DNA from 4 places in the Trinickia camelliae genome. Region 4 is predicted to be linked to each of the others. Evidence: predicted binding sites of a transcription regulator. Region 4 holds the regulator's gene; each other region holds the start of a gene.

Region 1 (4,898 bases), on a different contig from region 4:
CTCGTGCGGAAACTCGACCGTCGTGTACGCGATGCGGATGTCGTTGCCGTGCAGCATGTCGTCGCGGAACTCGACGATGCCGGGCTGCGGGCGGTCGTCTTCGTGCGGCAGCGGCAGGTCGGCATCGCCGCCGACCAGCTCGCCGCGTGTGCCGAGCACTTGGTAGAAGACTTTGTCGACGTTGTCGGCGGAGAGGAAGTCGCGCGTCGACGCGGGCAGCGTCAGTTCAGCGACGCCGTTCACCGGCTGGATTTGACGAGCGAGCACGTAGACGTCGGTTTCGAGCGCGCGGTCGAACGGACCGTTGGCGATCGTCTTCGCGACGAGATAGGTGACCGCGATGCTCATCGGCCAGAGCAGCAGGAGCGGCGCGAGCATCCAGTCGAGAATCTCGCCGAACAGCGAGCGCGGGCGCGCTTCGGGCGTGGCCTCGGTCTCGTCGGGCGGCGCGAAGGGGTTGGCGTAGGTGGCGTCGCGGACCTCGTCGGGGTCTGCCGCGCGCGTGGCCGCGGGCTCCGGCGGCGTGTGCCCCGGACGCTCTGCGGGTGCCGCGGCGCCTTCCGCGGAAGCTGGCGAGGCCATGTGACGTCTCTACTTGGACGAGTGATTCGCCGGCGACTTGGCTGCGCCGTTCGAAGTCGCGTCCGAAGCACTGGACGATGGCGCGGCGCCGGCGGCCGGGGCGGCTTTCTCGAGGCAGTAACCGAGGCCGCGCACGGTGATGATCCGCACGCCGCTCGGCTCGATCTTCTTGCGCAGCCGGTGCACGTAGACCTCGATCGCGTTGTTGCTGACTTCCTCGCCCCATTCGCACAGATGGTCGACGAGCTGCTCCTTCGACACGAGCCGGCCGATCCGTTGCAGCAGCACTTCGAGCAGGCCGAGTTCGCGTGCCGAGAGGTCGATCACCTGATCGTTCACGGTGGCGATGCGGCCCACCTGGTCGAACGCGAGCGAGCCGTGCCGCACGACGGTCGGGCCGCCGCCCGCGCCGCGGCGCGTGAGCGCGCGCACGCGCGCTTCGAGCTCGTTCAAGTCGAACGGCTTGGCCATATAGTCGTCGGCGCCGAGGTCGAGGCCCTTCACGCGCTCTTCGACGCTGTCGGCGGCGGTGAGGATCAGCACGGGCAGGTTCGAATTGCGGGCGCGCAGGCGCCGCAGCACTTCGAGGCCGGACAGGCGCGGCAGCCCGAGATCGAGGATCAGGAGGTCGAAGGCTTGCACCGAGAGGGCGGCATCGGCTTCGGCGCCACCCTTCACGTGATCGACGGCATAGCCCGATTGGCGGAGTGATCGGACGAGACCGTCCGCGAGTATGCTGTCATCTTCAGCAATGAGAATTCGCATGATGTGCCGCTGCCGCGTTGCAGTTACCGCGGCACCGCGCTGTGCCACAGCGTCGCCCGGCGCGCGGCGGTCTCCGAATATCGTGTGGTGTTGGCTGCCCGGGGGCGTGCCCGGTTGTTACCCGTTGTCAATTCGCACATGCGACGCCAATACGCGTTGCCTCGGGCTTGCAAAAACCACTGTTTTTTTATACAGTGTCTGCGTTTCGTGCGCTGGTTCAGCAACTAACCGCTAAGGGCCCGCGCACCCACCTCAGACGCCGTTCATCATAGCAAAGGACGATTCATGGAAGAAAGCAAGAAAGGCTCGGCTGGACTGACTGCTGAAAAGAGCAAGGCACTCGCTGCAGCGCTCGCGCAGATCGAAAAGCAGTTCGGCAAAGGGTCGGTCATGCGGCTCGGCGACGGCGAGGTGGCCGAAGACATTCAAGTGGTGTCGACGGGCTCGCTCGGCCTCGATATCGCGCTCGGCGTCGGCGGTCTGCCGCGTGGCCGTGTGGTCGAAATCTACGGGCCGGAATCGTCGGGCAAGACCACGCTGACGCTGCAAGTCATCGCCGAAATGCAGAAGCTCGGCGGCACGGCCGCGTTCATCGACGCGGAACACGCGCTCGATATCAACTATGCCAGCAAGCTTGGCGTGAACGTGTCGGATCTGCTGGTCTCGCAGCCTGATACCGGCGAGCAGGCGCTTGAAATTGCCGACGCGCTGGTGCGCTCGGGCTCGATCGACATGATCGTGATCGACTCGGTCGCGGCGCTCGTGCCGAAGGCCGAAATCGAAGGCGAAATGGGCGATTCGCTGCCGGGTCTGCAAGCGCGTCTGATGTCGCAGGCGCTGCGCAAGCTCACCGGCACGATCAAGCGCACCAACTGCCTCGTCATCTTCATCAACCAGATCCGCATGAAGATCGGCGTGATGTTCGGCAACCCGGAAACCACCACGGGCGGCAACGCGCTGAAGTTCTACGCGTCGGTGCGCCTCGACATTCGCCGCATTGGCTCGATCAAGAAGAACGACGAAGTGATCGGCAACGAAACGCGCGTGAAGGTCGTCAAGAACAAGGTGTCGCCGCCGTTCCGCGAAGCGATTTTCGACATTCTCTACGGCGAAGGCATTTCGCGCCAAGGGGAAGTCATCGACCTCGGCGTGCAAGCGAAGATCGTCGACAAGGCGGGTGCGTGGTACAGCTATAGCGGCGAGCGCATCGGCCAGGGCAAGGACAACGCACGCGAATTCCTGCGTGAGAATCCCGACATCGCACTCGAGATCGAAAACCGCATCCGCGAATCGCTTGGCGTGAACGCGATGCCGGCTGGCGCTGCGGAAGGCGTCGAAGTCGCGGACGAAGAGTAAGCATCGCGTGATGCGCAAGGGTCGGGCGGCGTCGAATTCGGGGCGCGGTAAAGAAGAGCGTGAAGCGGCTCGGTCCGATCCGCTTGATCCTTTCGATCCATTTGAGTCATTCGACGCGCACGATCTCGCAGAGGGTCGTCGCGCGTCGACAGCAGATGTGACCGGTTCTGACTCGGCGAATGCCGGGTCATTAACCGGTCAATCGAACGAACCCACCTATACCCGCTCGCGTCGAGAGCCCTCGGCCTCATCTGACGAGTCTTCCGGGCGCTCGAAAAAGCCAGCCCGCTCATTGAAGGCTCGTGCGCTCGACTATCTGTCGCGACGCGAATACAGCCGCTCCGAACTCTCGCGCAAGCTCGCTTCCTTTGTCGAAGAGGCCGACGCGCTCGAACCGCTGCTCGATTCGCTCGAGAGCGAAGGCTGGCTGTCCGATTCACGCTTTGCCGAAAGTCTCGTTCATCGCCGCGCGGCGCGCATGGGGACGAGCCGGATTGTCGGCGAACTGCGCCGCCATGCGGTGGGCGACGCCCTGATCGAAGAAGTCGGCGCGCAGCTTCGCGAGACCGAACTGGCTCGCGCGCAAGCCGTTTGGCGCAAGAAGTACGGCCACCTTCCCGAAACCCCTGCCGAGCGCGCCAAGCAAGCGCGCTTTCTGGCCATGCGTGGTTTCTCCCGCGCGACGATCGTCAAAATCCTGAAGGGCGGCGACGAGGATTGGGACGGCGTGTAAGGAGGACGAGTGACGACAGGGTGTAACGACAGCCTATAAAGAGAAGGTTGCGACCGGTGCAACCGTCCACGTCCGCCACAGCCTCGGCTTGTGGGGACCTCGGTCTATCTCAAATACCCAGTATGCTAAAATCCCCGGGTTTTCCCATTCAGCCGTCTCCTCTCGCATGCCGCTTTCCCCGCCCGTCTCCCGCAAGTTGCGCCATCGCCGCGCAATTCGAGCGGAAGCGTTCGAGCGTGAAGACGGCTTGTGGGACATCGAGGCGTGCCTGACCGATCATAAGCCGCGTGACGTGGCGCTTGCGCCCGGTGTCCGGCCCAACGGCCTGCCGATTCATGAACTCTGGCTTCGCATCACGATCGATCGCAAGCTCAACGTCGTCGACGCGGAAGCGTCGTCCGACTGGGTGCCCTATCCCGGTCACTGCGAAGCCGCCAATCCCGCCTACCGCGCCCTTATCGGGCTCAACCTGTTCCAGAATTTCCGCCGCGAAGCGAACCGCCTGTTGGGTGGCGTCGCGGGATGCACGCATCTCACCGAGTTGTGCGCCATCCTGCCGACCGCCGCAATTCAGGCTTTCGCGGGCGACGTCTGGAACACGCGCGACGATTCACCGGGTGAGGCAAGTCAAGGCGGCAACGGCGAGGCTGCAAACACCAAGCCGCCGTTTCAGCTCGATCGCTGTCAGGCATTGCGGTTCGACGGCGAAGCGGTCCGTCAGTTTTATCCCCGCTGGTACGGCCACGCGCCGCGCGCAGCGGAACGCCAGGATGCGGCGCTAGCTGCCGGCAGCGAGGAAGGCGGCACACATACCAAAGCTGAGGCGCTTGCCTCGAAATAAATTAGCGTCATCGAAGTTCAATCCAACTCTCAGACTGAAGGAATCACGCATGAAGATTCACGAGTACCAGGGTAAGGAAATCCTGCGGAAATTCGGGGTCGCGGTACCGCGCGGCACGCCGGTGTTCTCGGTGGAAGATGCGGTCAAGGCCGCTGAAGAGCTGGGCGGCCCGGTGTGGGTCGTCAAGGCTCAGATCCACGCGGGTGGCCGTGGCAAGGGCGGCGGCGTGAAGGTCGCCAAGTCGCTGGAACAGGTGCGTGAATACGCGAACCAGATCCTCGGCATGCAGCTCGTCACGCACCAGACCGGCCCGGAAGGCCAGAAGGTGAATCGTCTGCTGATCGAAGAAGGCGCCGACATCAAGAAGGAACTGTACGTTGGCCTCGTGATCGATCGCGTGTCGCAGAAGGTCGTCGTGATGGCTTCGAGCGAAGGCGGGATGGACATCGAAGAAGTCGCCGCGAAGACGCCGGAAGCGATCCACAAGGTGGCAGTCGATCCGTCGAAGGGTCTGCAAGACGCCGATGCCGACGATCTCGCGAAGAAGATCGGCGTGCCCGATGCTTCGATTCCGCAAGCGCGCGCCATCCTGCAAGGTCTCTACAAGGCGACCTGGGAAAC
Region 2 (4,898 bases), on a different contig from region 4:
CGTGGTACGCGTCGTCTTGTGTGCGATTCAACACGTTCCATTCGCGCTGCAGCCGTTCGAGCGGCTTCTTCAGCGTGTCCGGCGCGCTCTTGCGCGCGGCGCGAAAGTCGTTTTGTTCGAGCGACGCCGTGTACATCTTGCGTGCGCGTTCGAGCAGGTTGTGCGCCTCGTCGACCAGCACGGCGACGCGCCATTGATTCAACCGCGTGAGCGCGAAGAGCAGGGCGCTGCTGTCGTAGAAGTAGTTGTAGTCGCCGACGACCACGTCGCTCCAGCGCGCGAGTTCTTGCGCGAGGTAGTACGGGCAGACGTCGTGCGCGAGGGCGGCGGCGCGCACGGCCTCGCGATCGAGCCGTCGCGAGCCGTTGAGCGCTGCGCTGCGCGCGTCATGGAGACGATCGTAGAAGCCGCGCGCGAGCGGGCACGATTCGCCATGGCAGGACTTGTCGGGATGCTCGCAGGCTTTATCGCGCGCGACGAGTTCGAGCGTGCGCAAGGGCAGCGGCAAGCCTTCGCCAGTGCTTGCGCTTGCGTGCAGCGTATCGATCGCGTCGAGCGCCAATGCGCGGCCAGGGGTCTTCGCGGTCAGAAAGAAGACTCGCTCGACACGATCCTCGCCGCACGCTTTCAGCATCGGGAAGATCGTCGCGAGCGTCTTGCCGATGCCGGTGGGCGCCTGCGCCATCAAGGCGTGCCCGTCGCGTGCGGCTCGATAAACCGCGACCGCCAGTTCACGCTGGCCGCTGCGAAAGCGCTCATGCGGAAATTTGAGCGCAGTGAGCGCGGCGTTGCGTGCGTCGCGGTGGGCCGCTTCCTGCGCGGCCCAATCGAGAAAGCGCTCGCATTGTTCGACGAAAAACGCTTCCAGCGAAGCAGCGTCGTGCGTCTGCGTCAGCACCGTTTCCTTCTGGCTATGGATATCGAAGTACACGAGCGCGACGTCGAGCTGCGAGAGAGCGCGCGTCTGGCAAAGCAGATGTCCGTAGACGAGGGCTTGCGCCCAATGCAACGCACGATGATTGTCCGGCATCGCATCGAGATCGCCGCGATAGGTCTTCACTTCTTCGAGCCGGTTGAGCGCGGCGTCGTAGCCGTCGGCGCGGCCGCGCACGGTGAGATCGCGATAGGTGCCGGTGAGGGTGATCTCCGCTTCGTAACCGCTCGCTCGGCGCGCGGCGACGGTTGCGTGACCGGCGATCCCTTCGAGCGCGGTGGGGGCCGGCGTGAAGCGCAGGTCGAGATCGCCGCGCTTGGCCGTGAACTCGCAGAGGGCGCGGACGGCGATGACGTAGGTCACGTTGCCTCGGCCGTTTGTGTTGCGCCAACGCCCGCGTCTTCGGTCCAGCGCACGTCGAGCACGCGCACCGGCATGCCGTGCTGCACGCAATACTGCAGCCAGCGGATCTGATTGTCCTGCAGACGGTCGCCCGGGCCTTTCACTTCGATCAGCTCATAGCGGCGCTCGGCGGGCCAAAAGCGGATCAGGTCGGGCAGCCCCGACCGGTTGCTGCGAATGTCGCCGAGCAGCCGCTCGAACCAGAGCTTCAGATGCGCGGCGGGGAGGCAATCGAGCGCCTGCGCAATCAGTTCGGGGCTCAGCACCCCCCAGAACACGAACGGCGATTGCACACCGGCCTTGCTCTCGAGATGGCGCAGGATCGTCTCGCGATAGGTCCCGTCTTCGAGTTGGGCCAAGCACCGGTTGAACGTCTCGGCGCGGCGCGCGCGGAAATCGGGCGCGTGCAGATCGGCGGGGCCGCGCTGGAACGGGTGAAAGAACGCGCCCGGAATGGCCGCGAACACGGGCTCCCAGCACAGCAGGCCGAACAGTGAATTGATCAGCGCGTTCTCGACGTAGTGAACGGGCGCATCGGCGGCGCTGAGCGCGTCGCGCGCGGCGTACTCGACCGTGATCGGCGCAGCGGGCCGCGTGAGTTCGAGGGTGCTGCGCGCGATCGGCTGCGCGGCTGCTACGGTGCGTTTTGCCGGCTGCCCCGTTTGGCGTTGCAAGCGCGGCAGCATCCGCGCGATGCGTTGGCTTTCCTCCTCGCTTTCCGGCGCCTCGGCCGCTTGCAAAGCGAGCGCCAACGCATCGTCGAAGCGGCCGCAGCGCTCCAACACCCGCATACGCCGGTGACGCGCGCCGGGCCACGCGCACCGCGCGAAGACAGCAAGGGCCGCGTCCCAGTTCTGCCGGCGCTCGGCGTGCTGGCCGATGCGGAACAGCAGCTTCGCGCGGCGCGTTTCGAGCCACGCGTTGTCGATATCGATGGCGAGGACGGCGGCGGCGAGCGCGTCGAGTGCTTCGTCATCGTCGAGTGCATCGACCACATCGAGCGCTTCGCGGTACGCCTGCAGCGCGAGATAGCCGTCGATATCCGCGCGCCGCTGAAACGCGCGCGACGACCGCGAGAACGACACGCTTTCGTACTTGAACACGCCAAGATCCGCGAGCACGAACTCCGACCAATCTTGATGCAGGTTGCCGAAGAACATGAGCCGCCACCGATCGCAAAGCGGCGCGATCGCGACGCGGAACACCGGGTCGCCGGGCGGCGCGCCCCAGGCGGCGTAGCTGCGCGCGTCGACGTGGGTGGGCCGCAGCGCGTCGAGCCAATCGGATTTGCGGGCCTGCTTGCCGAGCGCCGTGACGGTGGAGGGAAACATCTGCAGCAGCTCGGGCCGCGTCGTCAGCGCGAACACTTCGTCAAGCGTGAGCTCCGGTTCGGAATCGAGCCAGCCAAGCTCAACGAGCGGCTGCGCCGCCGCCAACGGACACCCGATCTCCTCATACGACAGACGGCTCGCCCGAAACAGCGTGCCCTTGCGCATCAGCATCCGCACGAGCAGCGCGCGGGAGTCTTGCGGCAACGCGGCGAACGCCTCGAAAAACGCACGCTCGCCGGTGCTGAACAGGTCGTCGTAACGTTCGGCGATCCACGCGAGCGCGCGCTCGAAGTTCAGCAGGTAATAGGGAGGATCGGTCGGCACGGGGAGCGACGGGACTGTATATTTATACAGGGATGAATGATAGCAAACCAGGCGGCGCGCAGCGTCAGGTGAGCTTTTTCGGGAGCCGGCATTTCTCGACGTTTTCGACGTTTCCGACGTTTCCAATCACGCCGCGCGTTTCTATGATTGGAATCCGGACGCCGACAAGGACCCACGCCGTGCAGACCGATTCCATCCAGCGCCCCAAAACGCTGAGCCAGATTCCGCGCGGCGTCTGGGTTCTCGGTTTCGTGAGCATGTTCATGGACATCTCATCGGAAACCATTCACAGCCTCTTGCCGATGTTTCTCGTGACGAGCCTCGGTGCGAGCGCCATGACGGTCGGGCTGATCGAAGGCATCGCCGAGGCGGCCGCGCCGATCGTCAAAATGTTCTCCGGCGCGTTGAGCGACTACCTCGGCAACCGGAAATGGCTGGCGGTGATCGGCTACGGCATGGGCACGCTGAGCAAGCCGCTGTTCGCGATTGCGCCGACTGCGGGCATCGTCCTGACCGCGCGCGTCGTCGACCGGATCGGCAAGGGCATCCGCGGGGCGCCGCGGGACGCGCTCGTCGCCGACATCACACCCGCGCACTTGCGCGGCGCCGCCTACGGCTTGCGGCAAGCGCTCGACACGGTCGGCGCTTTTATCGGCCCTTTGATCGCCGTCGCGCTGATGCTGTTGTGGGCGGACCGCTTCCGCTGGGTCTTCTGGGTGGCCGTCATCCCGGGGCTCGTCGCTGTTGCGCTATTGGCCTTCGGTATCCGGGAGCCCGCGTGGCAGCCGGGTGCGAAGCGCGTCAATCCGGTACGGATCGATAGCTTGAAGCAACTCAGCCGCACGTATTGGTGGGTCGTCGTCGCTGGCGCGGTCATCACGCTGGCGCGCTTCAGCGAGGCGTTTCTCGTGCTGCGCGCGATGCAAGGCGGCGTGCCGATCGCGCTCGTGCCGCTCGTCATGGTCGCGATGAACGTCGTGTATTCGCTGTCGGCCTATCCGTTCGGAAAACTGGCCGATTCGATGAGCCATGCGCGGCTGCTGGCGATGGGCCTGGTCGTGCTGATCGGGTCCGACATCGTGCTTGCGCACGGCAACAGCTGGCCGATCGTGTTGCTTGGCGTCGCGCTCTGGGGGCTGCATATGGGCCTGACACAAGGGCTGCTGGCGACGATGGTCGCGCATGCCGCGCCCGCCGAATTGAAGGGGACGGCGTTCGGTTTCTTCAACCTGATAAGCGGATTGGCGACGCTGATTGCAAGCGTCGTCGCCGGCGGGTTGTGGGACCGGTTCGGCGCGGCAACGACCTTCTATGCGGGAGCGGGGTTTTGCGCGATCGCGCTGCTCGTGTTGGTTGGGCAAGCGTCGACGCGAAACTCACGGGTCGTCTAAATGTTGTTCAAATAATCGATGTCTATATAAAGTAAAAATAAAAGCGGACAAATGGGATCGTGAGGAGAACGTTGAAAGAAGCGTTGTGGTGAATGCAACTGCTTAGCATTATCGAACGAGCATGGCACTTTCGATCATATTCTCCGTTGTAGTTCTGAAAGACTTGAGCCTGATATGACGGGGCTGCGAGGCATATCGAACGAAGCCTCGAAAATATATTGGTTCTGCTTAGAAAATCGTGTTGACTCGCGAATATCCCGACGCCTAGAATTTAAGTGTCTTCACAAAAGGGGCCTCTGCCTTGGACAGTTGTAGTTGTCGACCTTCGAATCGTTTCGCTGCCTGACCGGCAGGACGTCTGCGCTTTTGTTTATTAGCCACCGTTCTGCCAGCAGGCAGCCGGTGCGCGCCGTAGCCACACTCCCCGTGCACCCTGACTAGCGCCATTTGGACGCCGCGCTTGCGCGCGTCTGTCTGTTTGGCACTGCGTCGCGATCGACCCATCGCGGCGTTCGT
Region 3 (4,898 bases), on a different contig from region 4:
CAGTTTTTCTCATTCGCCATGCGCTCGAGGAGCGAAACCTTTTCTAGATTCTTTGGAAGGTTCTGCTTGTCGAATTTTGGAAACTGGCGACGAAAGTCGTTTGCCGGGAGGTCATTGGTCACTGAACCAGTCAGAAGCCCTTGACCGACCACCCCATAAGCGACCAGCCCGATGCCAAGCTCCCTGACGGTAGGCAGGATTTCCTCCTCGATGAAACGCGTTCCAAGGGAATACTCGATTTCAAGAGCGGTCACAGGATGCACCTTGTGGGCACGCCGAATATTTTCAGCGCCTGTTTCGGACAAACCCAGGTATCGCACTTTCCCTTCCTTGATAAGGTCGGCAATAGCCCCAACCGTTTCCTCAATCGGCACGTTCGGGTCGATGCGAGCAGGCTGGTAAATGTCGATGACATCGACGCCGAGTCGCTGAAGCGAATAGGCCGCGAAGTTCTTCACAGCGTTCGGCCGAGTATCAATGCCCAACATTTGCCCGGAGGGGGAACGAAGGGCGCCAAATTTCACGCTAATAAGCGCTTGGTCCCTCCGACCTTCAATCGCTTTACCGACGAGCAGCTCGTTGTGTCCCATTCCGTAAAAGTCGCCGGTGTTCAAGAAATTGATTCCTGAGTCCAAGGCAGCTTGAATGGTAGCGATACCCTCCGCGTCGGTGCTTGTCTTCGGGCCCGCAAAACTCGACATCCGCATGCAGCCGAGGCCCATCGCGGAAACACGGGGACCATTTTTACCAAGCGTTCTCATTTCCATAGCTATCTTCCTTTCCGATTCGCAGACTGGCTCGCCGCTACGTTATAGGTTGTGGTGTTTCAAGCCGGATTGGTTTCCGATACTTCCGCGTTTGCGGGTTGTCACCTCAGGGAGCGGCGGGGTAGTCGATATACCCCTGCGGTCCACCTTGGTAGTAAGTCTCCGCGGATGAGGATGCGAGCGGCAGGCCCTCGCGAAGGCGTCGCACGAGATCGGGATTGCCGATGAACGGTTTGGCGAAGGAGACCAGATCGGCTTGCTTGTCTTCGATCGCCGTATTGGCGGAGGCGCCATCAAAGCCGAAGTTCGCAATCAAGGTGCCGTTGAAGCGGGCGCGGTAGTAGCCGATCGTGTCTTGCAAGGCGGCGATGGGCGTGCCCGACAAGTTGTCCAGCGCTCTGCCGACCTGAAGGTGAGAGAGCGGAAGTTCATTGAGACGGTCAACAAGGTAGTCGTAGGTTTCGATCGTCTTGTCGGTCAGTCCGAAGCCACCCATTGCGAGCGCCGGGCTGATCTTGATGCCGACACGCCCTGCTCCCCAGACCGCGATGAGCGCGTCGAGAACCTCCAGGACGATCCGCGTTCGGTTCTCCGCACTGCCACCATAAGCGTCTTCGCGGATATTCAGCGCGCTGTTGAGGAATTCCGGCAGGAGATACGTGGTTGCGGCATGCAGTTCCACGCCATCGAAGCCGGCCTCCCGGGCATTTCTCGCAGCCGTCCCATAGTCGGCGATGGTCGAGCCGATTTCTTCAAGCGACATGGCGCGCGGCGTCACCGTATCCTTGAACCCTCCAGGGGTGAATGCTTTCAGGCGTGGGTTAACAGCGGACGGGGCGACGGGTAGCTCGCCGTCGAAAAAGTCGGGATGCGAGATCGCCCCGGCATGAGCAAGCTGCGCGAATATTGTCCCGCCTTCGGAATGCACGGCCGAGGTGACGGCCCGCCAGCCCTCGATCTGCCGTTCGGTAAAGAGGCCGGGAGCGTTGATGAATCCGATTGCTCGAGGGCTGATCCAGGTGCCTTCGGTGAAGATGAGGCCAGCGGCCGCTCGCTGTCGATAGTATTCGACATGAAGTTCTGTGGGCGCGAGTTCGGCATTGCGCGCCCGGCCGCGCGTCATGGACGCCATCACCACACGGTTTTTGAGTTGAAGTTCGCCGAGCGCGTAGGGCGTGAAGAGAATCGCTTGGTTAGAAGAGGTCATGGCCGACACATTTCGGGGGGGTAACTTCGAGCAATGATTGGCTTATTCAGAAATTCGCGGTAGTCTGAAAAATCGACTTTATTAAATGCAATTTCTGAATGAATGACAGGTTCTTCTCGTTGCAACTGTTCGCCCGCGTCGCGAGGAGCGGGAGTTTTTCCGTTGCTGGGCGCGAGATGGGCATTTCGCAGCCTTCGGCGTCGCGGATCGTGGCCGCCCTCGAAAAGCAAGTCGGCGTCGCGCTATTTGTTCGAACCACGCGAGCTGTGACGCTCACCGAGGCAGGCTCCGACTATCTGTCTCGTATCGAGTCCATCCTGTCTGCTCTGGAAGAGGCCGATCACGCCGCGCGCGGAACCGGCGAGCTGCGCGGCCTGCTGCGCGTCGCCACCTCCTCCGGCTTCGCGATACGTGCTGTCCTGCCGCGCCTGGCACGTTTCACCGATCAGCACGCCGGTCTGCGCATGGAATTCGTCCTCAGTGATGATCGGCAAGATCTTGTCGGCGAATCGATCGACGTCGCTGTCCGCATCGGCGTTCTTGGCGATTCCACGGCCATTGCCCGCAAAATCGGAACGGTGCGCCGTGTCGTCGTTGCAGCGCCCTCCTACCTGGCCAAGGCCGGAACTCCGTCGGCCCCGCGCGATCTTGCGGACCACGCAACCATCGTCAGCTCTGCCGGCCGAGGCATTGAAGGATGGGCGTTTCAGCGTGACGGAATGACCCGCTCGGTGCGCGTCGAAGGACGATTTTTCCTGAATGGCACGGATGCAGCCGTGGCGGCGGCTGTCGCCGGGCTCGGCATTCTTTCGACAGGCGATCTCAGCGTGATAACCGAACTGGAAACGGGCCGACTGGTGCGCGTGCTGCCCGATTGGGAGATGGGATCGGCGGACATCAATGTCGTGCTTCCGGCAGGCCGAGCCGCGAAGCCGTCCGCACGCGCATTCTCGGATTACATGGCGGCCGAGTTTCGGGATTTGCGAACCGCCAATAGCGGCGTAGAACGCATCGACAGTTGAAGGCAACTGTCTACCATCTGCACCCTCTTTCCGCCGAGTCCAACTTCCCGCGAATTAGCTTGCGTCTTGGCCGAATACTGTATAAATTCACAGTACTGTTTTTATATACAGGATCGGCCATGAATCAACTCATCCGCATCTTGAACGACGGTGATCGCGAAACGCTTGCGTGGTTGCGCAAGCATGTCGGAGACGTGCGCGTGGTTGCCGCTGCGCGACATCTGGGAGGCAACGGCAAACCGTACCTGTCCGCGGTATGCCGCTATCTCGGCGTACGCCCACCCACGCCTCACCAGCAGAGCCGGCCTGTTGAAGACTGCACGGTCGGCGATAACCATCTTGCCCAGATCCGCCAGTTGCTGGCACAGCGAAACAAGGCGTTGTTGAAGCATCAGGTTTGATGCCGCGAGTTGCCGCGAGTCCTCAGGAAGATAACCCTATGATTAACGACTCTGCTCTTGATATGGATGTTCACGACGTCAATCCTGTCGCCCTCGAACGCGCACTCCGCAGCGCGTCGCTCGACCTCCAGCAGATCATTGCCACGATCGCAGGTCGTCACCTCGACAGTGGCCGTCGCCGTTACTCAAGTGGCGCGCGGTTGCCGACCTGGCGCACGCTGCTGACCATCGACGAACAGGTCTTTGAGAATCGGGGCTTCCGGGCGAGGCACAACGAGGCAGTACGCTCGACATTTGTCCGGTTTGAGGACAGTCGTTTGTCCGCGATGGATCTCGACGAACCCGTCGACTGGCGACGTGACGACGACAACTTGCCAGTCGTGTACCTACTCGTGCGCGCACTGGTACAGGCCGAAGCTACCGATGCGGCCACTCAGGACTAGTCGCCCCCTTGCAGTCAGCTTCAAGAGTCAGGGAGCAATTGAGCCTCGACGGTCGCAAGCGGCAAAGTGATCGTCAGACCAAAACCCTCCCCGGGCGCCGTGCGGACGCGAATCTCGCCGCCGAGCCGCGCGGCGCGCTCGCGCATCCCGAGCAAGCCGAACGAATTGAGGCCCGGGCGCGCATCGCTTGCGGCGCCGCGGCCGTTATCGGCGATCCGCACGATGCAGTACGGCTCGTCGCGCACGATCTCGAGCGTCGCTTCGGTGGCGCGCGAATGGCGCGCGATATTCGTCAGCGCCTCCTGAACCATGCGAAACACTTCCGTCGCGCTGTCTTGGCTGAACGCGATGTCCCTCGCGTCGACGCGCGTGATCACCCGCACGTCGTAACGCGCCGAGAAATCCTTGACGAGCCAGTCGATCGCCGGCATCAGGCCAAGATCGTCGAGTATCACCGGACGCAGGTCCGTCGCGATCCGCCGCACAGAGTGAACCAGCTGATCGATCAGCGCGTAGAGATTGTGCAGGGCCTCGCTCGACGTGACGGCCTCGGCACGCTTGAGTTCGTCTTCGGCAAACATGACTTCCATTTTCAGCGCGGTCAGCTGCTGGCCTAGATCGTCGTGCAGTTCGCGCGCGATGCGGGTCTTTTCCTCTTCACGGATCTGCTGAATGTTCGCCGACAGGCGCTGCAGTTCTTCGCGAGAGCTGCGCAACGCTTCGTCGGCACGCTTGCGATCGGTGACATCCATGATCCAGCCGACGATGCGATAAGGCTCGCCGGACGCATTGCGCAGCGCCTGCCCGCGCGACTGAATCCAGCGGAAGTCGCCCGACTTGGTGCGCACGCGATACTCGACGTTGTAGTCGCGCTTGTGCTCCATATGCGCCTTCAGGTTCGCCGCGACCAGTTCGACATCGTCCGGGTGGATGGCGTCCTCATGCACCTGGGCGACATTGGGCATTTCATGGTCTTCGTAGCCCAGGATTTCCTTGAAATGGGGCGAAAAGTACATCGCGCCCGTTTGCGGGTTCCAGTCCCACAAGCCGGCCGTGGC
Region 4 (4,898 bases):
GGCACCATCGCGCGCGTTTGCGCCGACGAGAGCCCGAAGTAGCGCCCGAACACGAGCAGATTCTCGCGGACGGTGAAGTCGGGATCGAGATTGTCGAACTGCGGCACGACGCCGACGCGCTGACGCGCAAAGCGCGCGCGAGCGGGAATCGGCTCGCCGCAGAGCCGGATCATGCCGGCGTCGGGTTCGCTCATGCCGAGCAGCATCTTGATCGAAGTTGTCTTGCCGGCGCCATTCGGTCCGAGCAGACCGAAGCATTCGCCGATGCGCACATGAAACGACAGGCCGTTCACGACGGCTTTGTCGCCGAAATGCTTTTCGACTTCTTGAAACTCGATGGCAACGTCGGACATGGGCGCGTAGGTTCCAATAGGAGTGCGTGAGAGGCTTGGGCCATTTTAGTGCATCGGCCAACGCGGCTCTGTGCACGCCTTGCGCTGAGTTTGTGCGGTGCAGCGGGACTTGCACCGCGCGCGGAGATCGTCCCGTCCTTTCATGTGGCCCTCGTCCGATTTGGCGCACGAATCGGCCGATCTACTAAGCGTTTTCCATCCCTTGCAAGCGGAATTGCGGCGCACCATGATTAGGGCAAAGGCGCGTACAAGCGTCGAAGACGCGCACAAGCGCATATGGGAGGTCATGATGGCAAGCTACAAAAAAATTCTGTTGTGCTATGACGGCACGCGTGAAGGCCGCAAGGCGTTGCGCTGCGGCGCTGACCTCGCACTCGACTTGAAGGCGGAGACGCATCTGCTGTCGGTCGTCGACATGCGGACGAGCATCGCCCAGAGCGCCGGGCTCTTGACCGATGTGGCGTGCGGCCGCTTCGAAGATGCCGCTCGCGAGATTCTTCAGGAGGGCGTCACCTGGCTAACCGAACGGGGCGTGCAGGCGCACGGTCATTTCGCGTTCGGCCACCCGATCGACGAGATCGCCAATCTCGCCAATGAACTCCAGGCCGATCTGGTCGTGGTCGGCCACCGTTGCCGCAGCGGCCTGTCGCGCTGGTGGATGGGTTCGGGAAACACGCAACTGCTCGACCGCGTGTCGTGCAGCATTCTCGTTGCGTGTTCGTCGCCACAAGAGCAACGAAAGGAAGCGGAAACCGAAGCTGCGATGAGCGTGCGTTAAGTTCAGTCTCTGGTGCGGCCAGTTGCCCATGCTGGCCGCACGTCACCGTGGTCACGCGTGTTTGAGCGGGCTAAATGAGCGCGCTTAACCGATCTAAGCGCCTAGCGATCTAACCGTTTAGCTCGACGGCCACCAGCTTCCACGAAAACAACCCTTCGCGATGCAGAATCGCCGAATACGGCGCGTTGCCCGCATTGCGCTGGTAGGTGACGGCGAACTCGTTGACGCCGCGATAGCCCGCGGTGGTTTTCGCCGGCACCGGTGCCGAGGCCGACTGGCTCTGGGACGGCGCCGGCGCCGGTTGCGCCGGTTGTGAGGGGGCCTCCTTCGAAGCCGTGTCTTCCGAGGCCTCGCCCGGTTCAGGCGGATGCTCGCCGGGCGTACCGCGCGGCGGCATGCCGTCGAGAATCGCGGCCACGCCGTCAGGTGTCGCATAGGCGTCGACGAGCGGTCCGACCAACGCCATTCCGATCATTGCCCCAATAGCGGCGAACGGATTGTGGAGCTTTTGCTCGTCGATACGCCGTGTCAGCACTTGCGTGACTTGATCCTTGAGGCTCTGGCGCAAAGCCGGATAGTCGACGTACTGATTGAGCGTCTGCGCATCGCGTGCGTCAGCTGCGCGCTTCAAGCGATCGAGAGCAACGTACGGCGACGCGTAGGCATAGCCCAATACCGCGACCACAGCGATTGCGATAACAGCCTTTATCGCAAGAGCAACCGGATTGCGTTGCGTTGAGCGAACGGGATCGGACATGAGGGAAAGGTCTCCGCAAAAAAATAACGATGAACGGTGGACCGTCAAGCCAAGAAAATGATCCCTTCAGAATTGTTAGCTATTGCAACTGAGTGCGCCGCCGAGCCCATCAATCGAAAAGCCCTTGCTGCGCGCCCGAGCCTTCGGCGGCAATGCAACGATCGATCATCCGGCAGACCGCGTCGATGGTGCCGACCATGATCAGGCGCGACGCGCTGTGATAAACGCGCACCGGCCCGCGCCGCGTGGGTTCCGAGTTCAAGCCGCTATTCAACGACACCCGCGCGAACGCCGGCAGCGCCGACGGCAGTGCCGGCTCCCATCTCCCCGCTTGCGATTCGAACTGCAATCCGGGCTGATCGAAGCGTGTTTCTGCGACTCGCGCGGTGCGAGTCAGCGTGTCGATGGCTTCGAGCGGTGCGCAAGGCACGACGCCGCGCAAATGGCGCAGGCGGCCGAATTGACGGAAAGGCAAGAGGCGGGCAAGGCGGTCCATGGCATTTCTCCAGTCAGAGTCCGGGCAGCGTTCAGAATTCGGTCGGGCGAATCAGCCCCACCGCAATACCTTCGAGTGCGAATTCCGCGCTCCCGGCCTGAACAAAGATGTTGTCGTAATCGGGGTTCTCGGCGATCAGTTCGATGCCGTCCTTGCGACGCTTGAGGCGCTTGACGGTGACGTCGTCGCCGAGCCGCGCGACGATGATCTGGCCGTCTTTCGCTTCGCTGCGCTTTTGCACCGCGAGCAGATCGCCATCGAGGATGCCGGCGTCGCGCATCGACAGCCCGCGCACTTTCAACAGGTAGTCGGGCTTGCTCGAGAAGAGCGCCGGATCGCATGCGTAGTGCTGCGAGATGTGCTCTTGCGCGAGGATCGGACTGCCCGCCGCGACGCGCCCGACGAGCGGCAGCGAAAGCTGCATCAGGCCCGCGTGCGGCAGCGTGAACTGATGCGGCGCGTCGTCCACGCCCATCAGCAGGCGGATGCCGCGCGAGGCGCCGGCGGCGAGTTCGATCACCCCTTTGCGCGCAAGCGCCCGCAGGTGTTCTTCGGCCGAATTGGCCGAGCTGAAGCCGAGTTCGGCGGCGATCTCGGCCCGCGTGGGCGGAAACCCGCTTCTTTCGATCGTCTGGCGGATCAAGTCAAAAACCTGCTGCTGCCTTGCGGTGAGTTTGGTCATGGCACTGTATGGATAGACAGGTGACTGTATTTTTATACAGTATTCGTCACATTTCAAGCGTTACTTTAAGTGTTGCTATCCGAGCCAGCCGTGACGCTTGATCGAGGTCATCCGCGACGCCGGAGCACCCAAACGGCTGGCATAGCACCGATTCCCGCTGTCGCTATCCACTTTTTGTCATTAAAGAATGAAGATTTATTATTTTTGAGTATGTAGGCCCTTCGCTAGACTGGCCCGACGTAATAAGGCGGCAGTCTTGAAAACGGAGAACAAACGAATGGCCGAAAGGAATACGGGGAAGGCGGGCAAGGCTCGCCGGTGGGTTGCGACGCTGGCTTTGAGCGCGCTGTCGACGGTGGCCGGCGTGCTGACGCTTACCGCGAGCGCGCCCGTGCACGCCGATACGACGCTGTTGAACGTGTCCTACGACCCGACGCGCGAGCTGTACCAGGACATCAACCAGGCATTCGGCAAGGAGTGGAAAGCGAAGACCGGCGAAACGGTGACCTTCAAGCAGTCGCACGGCGGCTCGGGCGCGCAGGCGCGCTCAGTGCTGGACGGCTTGCAGGCCGATGTCGTGACGCTCGCGCTCGCCTACGACATCGACGCGCTCGCGAACAAGGGGCTCATCGACAAGAACTGGCAGAAGCGTTTGCCCGACAACGCGTCGCCGTACACGTCGACGATCGTGTTCCTCGTGCGCAAGGGCAATCCGAAGCACATCAAGGATTGGGACGACCTCGTGAAACCGGGCGTGTCGATCGTCACGCCGAACCCGAAAACCTCGGGCGGCGCGCGCTGGAACTACCTCGCGGCCTGGGCGTACGCGGTGCACCAGCCGGGCGGCAACGACCAGACGGCGAAGGCGTTCATCACCAAGCTCTACAAGAACGCCGGCGTGCTCGATTCGGGCGCGCGGGGCGCGACGACGAGCTTCGTGCAGCGCGGCATCGGCGACGTGCTGATCGCGTGGGAAAACGAGGCGTTCCTGTCGCAGAAGGAGTTCGGCGCGGACAAGTTCGAGATCGTCGTGCCGTCGGTGAGCATCCTTGCCGAGCCGCCGGTGGCGGTGGTCGACAAGGTCGTCGACAAGCACGGCACGCGCAAGCTCGCCGAGGCGTATCTGAACTTCCTCTATAGCGACGAAGGGCAGGAGATCGCCGCGAAGAATTTCTATCGTCCGCGTTCGAGCAAGGTGCCGGCCGCGCTGACGGACAAGTTTCCGAAGCTGAAGCTGTACACGGTCGACGACACGTTCGGCGGCTGGACCAACGCGCAGAAGACGCATTTCGCCGACGGTGGCGTGTTCGATTCGATTTATCAGCCTCAGTAACACAAGCAGTCACGCAGAAAGAGAGTCAACTGCCAGTTTCGGCTGGCTATAACAACGACGACGAGCGGCCCAGCGCGTCACACGACGACGCACCAGCCGCTCGCGAACGGCTCCTTTCGGAGCCGCACCCAAGAAGAGCATCCGCATGACGACGTTCACCTTCCGCAAGCCGAGCGCGCTGCCCGGTTTTGGCGTGACGCTCGGTATCACGGTGGCGTATTTGAGCCTCGTGGTGCTGATCCCGCTTGCCGCGACGTTCCTGAAGACGGCCACGCTCGAGTGGGATCAATTCGTGCGCGCGGTCGCGTCGCCGCGCGTGCTGGCGTCTTATCGGCTCACGTTTTCGGCGGCGCTCGGCGGGGCGCTCATCAACGCCGTGTTCGGTTTTCTCGTGGCGTGGGTGCTCGTGCGCTACACGTTTCCCGGCAAGCGCATCGTCGATGCGGTCGTCGATTTGCCGTTTGCGCTGCCGACTTCGGTCGCGGGCATTTCGCTTGCC

Evidence for each region. Region 4 encodes LexA, which represses DNA repair genes until DNA is damaged. Its sites were predicted from a motif close to ACTGTATNNNNATACAGT; they were not measured.
Region 1: recA (recombinase RecA) is a predicted target of LexA. The motif match lies at 1,526-1,543, and genes of this name have one in related genera.
Region 2: AAHK20_RS29820 (VRR-NUC domain-containing protein) is a predicted target of LexA. The motif match lies at 3,005-3,022, and genes of this name have one in related genera.
Region 3: AAHK20_RS08365 (CppA family protein) is a predicted target of LexA. The motif match lies at 3,091-3,108, and genes of this name have one in related genera.

What each region holds. Positions count from the first base shown of each region.
Region 1 covers NZ_JBCHAA010000012.1:43,444-48,341, reverse strand. Annotated here, with positions in the region: gene AAHK20_RS19955 (sensor histidine kinase) at 1-582, opposite strand, end outside; gene AAHK20_RS19950 (response regulator) at 592-1,347, opposite strand; gene recA (recombinase RecA) at 1,633-2,703, shown strand; gene recX (recombination regulator RecX) at 2,714-3,436, shown strand; gene AAHK20_RS19935 (DUF2889 domain-containing protein) at 3,603-4,277, shown strand; gene sucC (ADP-forming succinate--CoA ligase subunit beta) at 4,312-4,898, shown strand, end outside.
Region 2 covers NZ_JBCHAA010000023.1:7,865-12,762, forward strand. Annotated here, with positions in the region: gene AAHK20_RS29815 (ATP-dependent DNA helicase) at 1-1,297, opposite strand, end outside; gene AAHK20_RS29820 (VRR-NUC domain-containing protein) at 1,294-2,991, opposite strand; gene AAHK20_RS29825 (MFS transporter) at 3,171-4,382, shown strand.
Region 3 covers NZ_JBCHAA010000004.1:14,954-19,851, reverse strand. Annotated here, with positions in the region: gene AAHK20_RS08380 (aldo/keto reductase) at 1-767, opposite strand, end outside; gene AAHK20_RS08375 (alkene reductase) at 874-1,974, opposite strand; gene AAHK20_RS08370 (LysR family transcriptional regulator) at 2,073-2,996, shown strand; gene AAHK20_RS08365 (CppA family protein) at 3,116-3,397, shown strand; gene AAHK20_RS08360 (DUF2471 domain-containing protein) at 3,436-3,840, shown strand; gene AAHK20_RS08355 (PAS domain-containing protein) at 3,861-4,898, opposite strand, start outside.
Region 4 covers NZ_JBCHAA010000014.1:46,377-51,274, forward strand. Annotated here, with positions in the region: gene nodI (nodulation factor ABC transporter ATP-binding protein NodI) at 1-353, opposite strand, end outside; gene AAHK20_RS22235 (universal stress protein) at 643-1,131, shown strand; gene AAHK20_RS22240 (DUF2939 domain-containing protein) at 1,241-1,888, opposite strand; partial or broken gene AAHK20_RS22245 (hypothetical protein) at 1,998-2,198, opposite strand; gene lexA (transcriptional repressor LexA) at 2,416-3,066, opposite strand; gene AAHK20_RS22255 (sulfate ABC transporter substrate-binding protein) at 3,344-4,399, shown strand; gene cysT (sulfate ABC transporter permease subunit CysT) at 4,545-4,898, shown strand, end outside.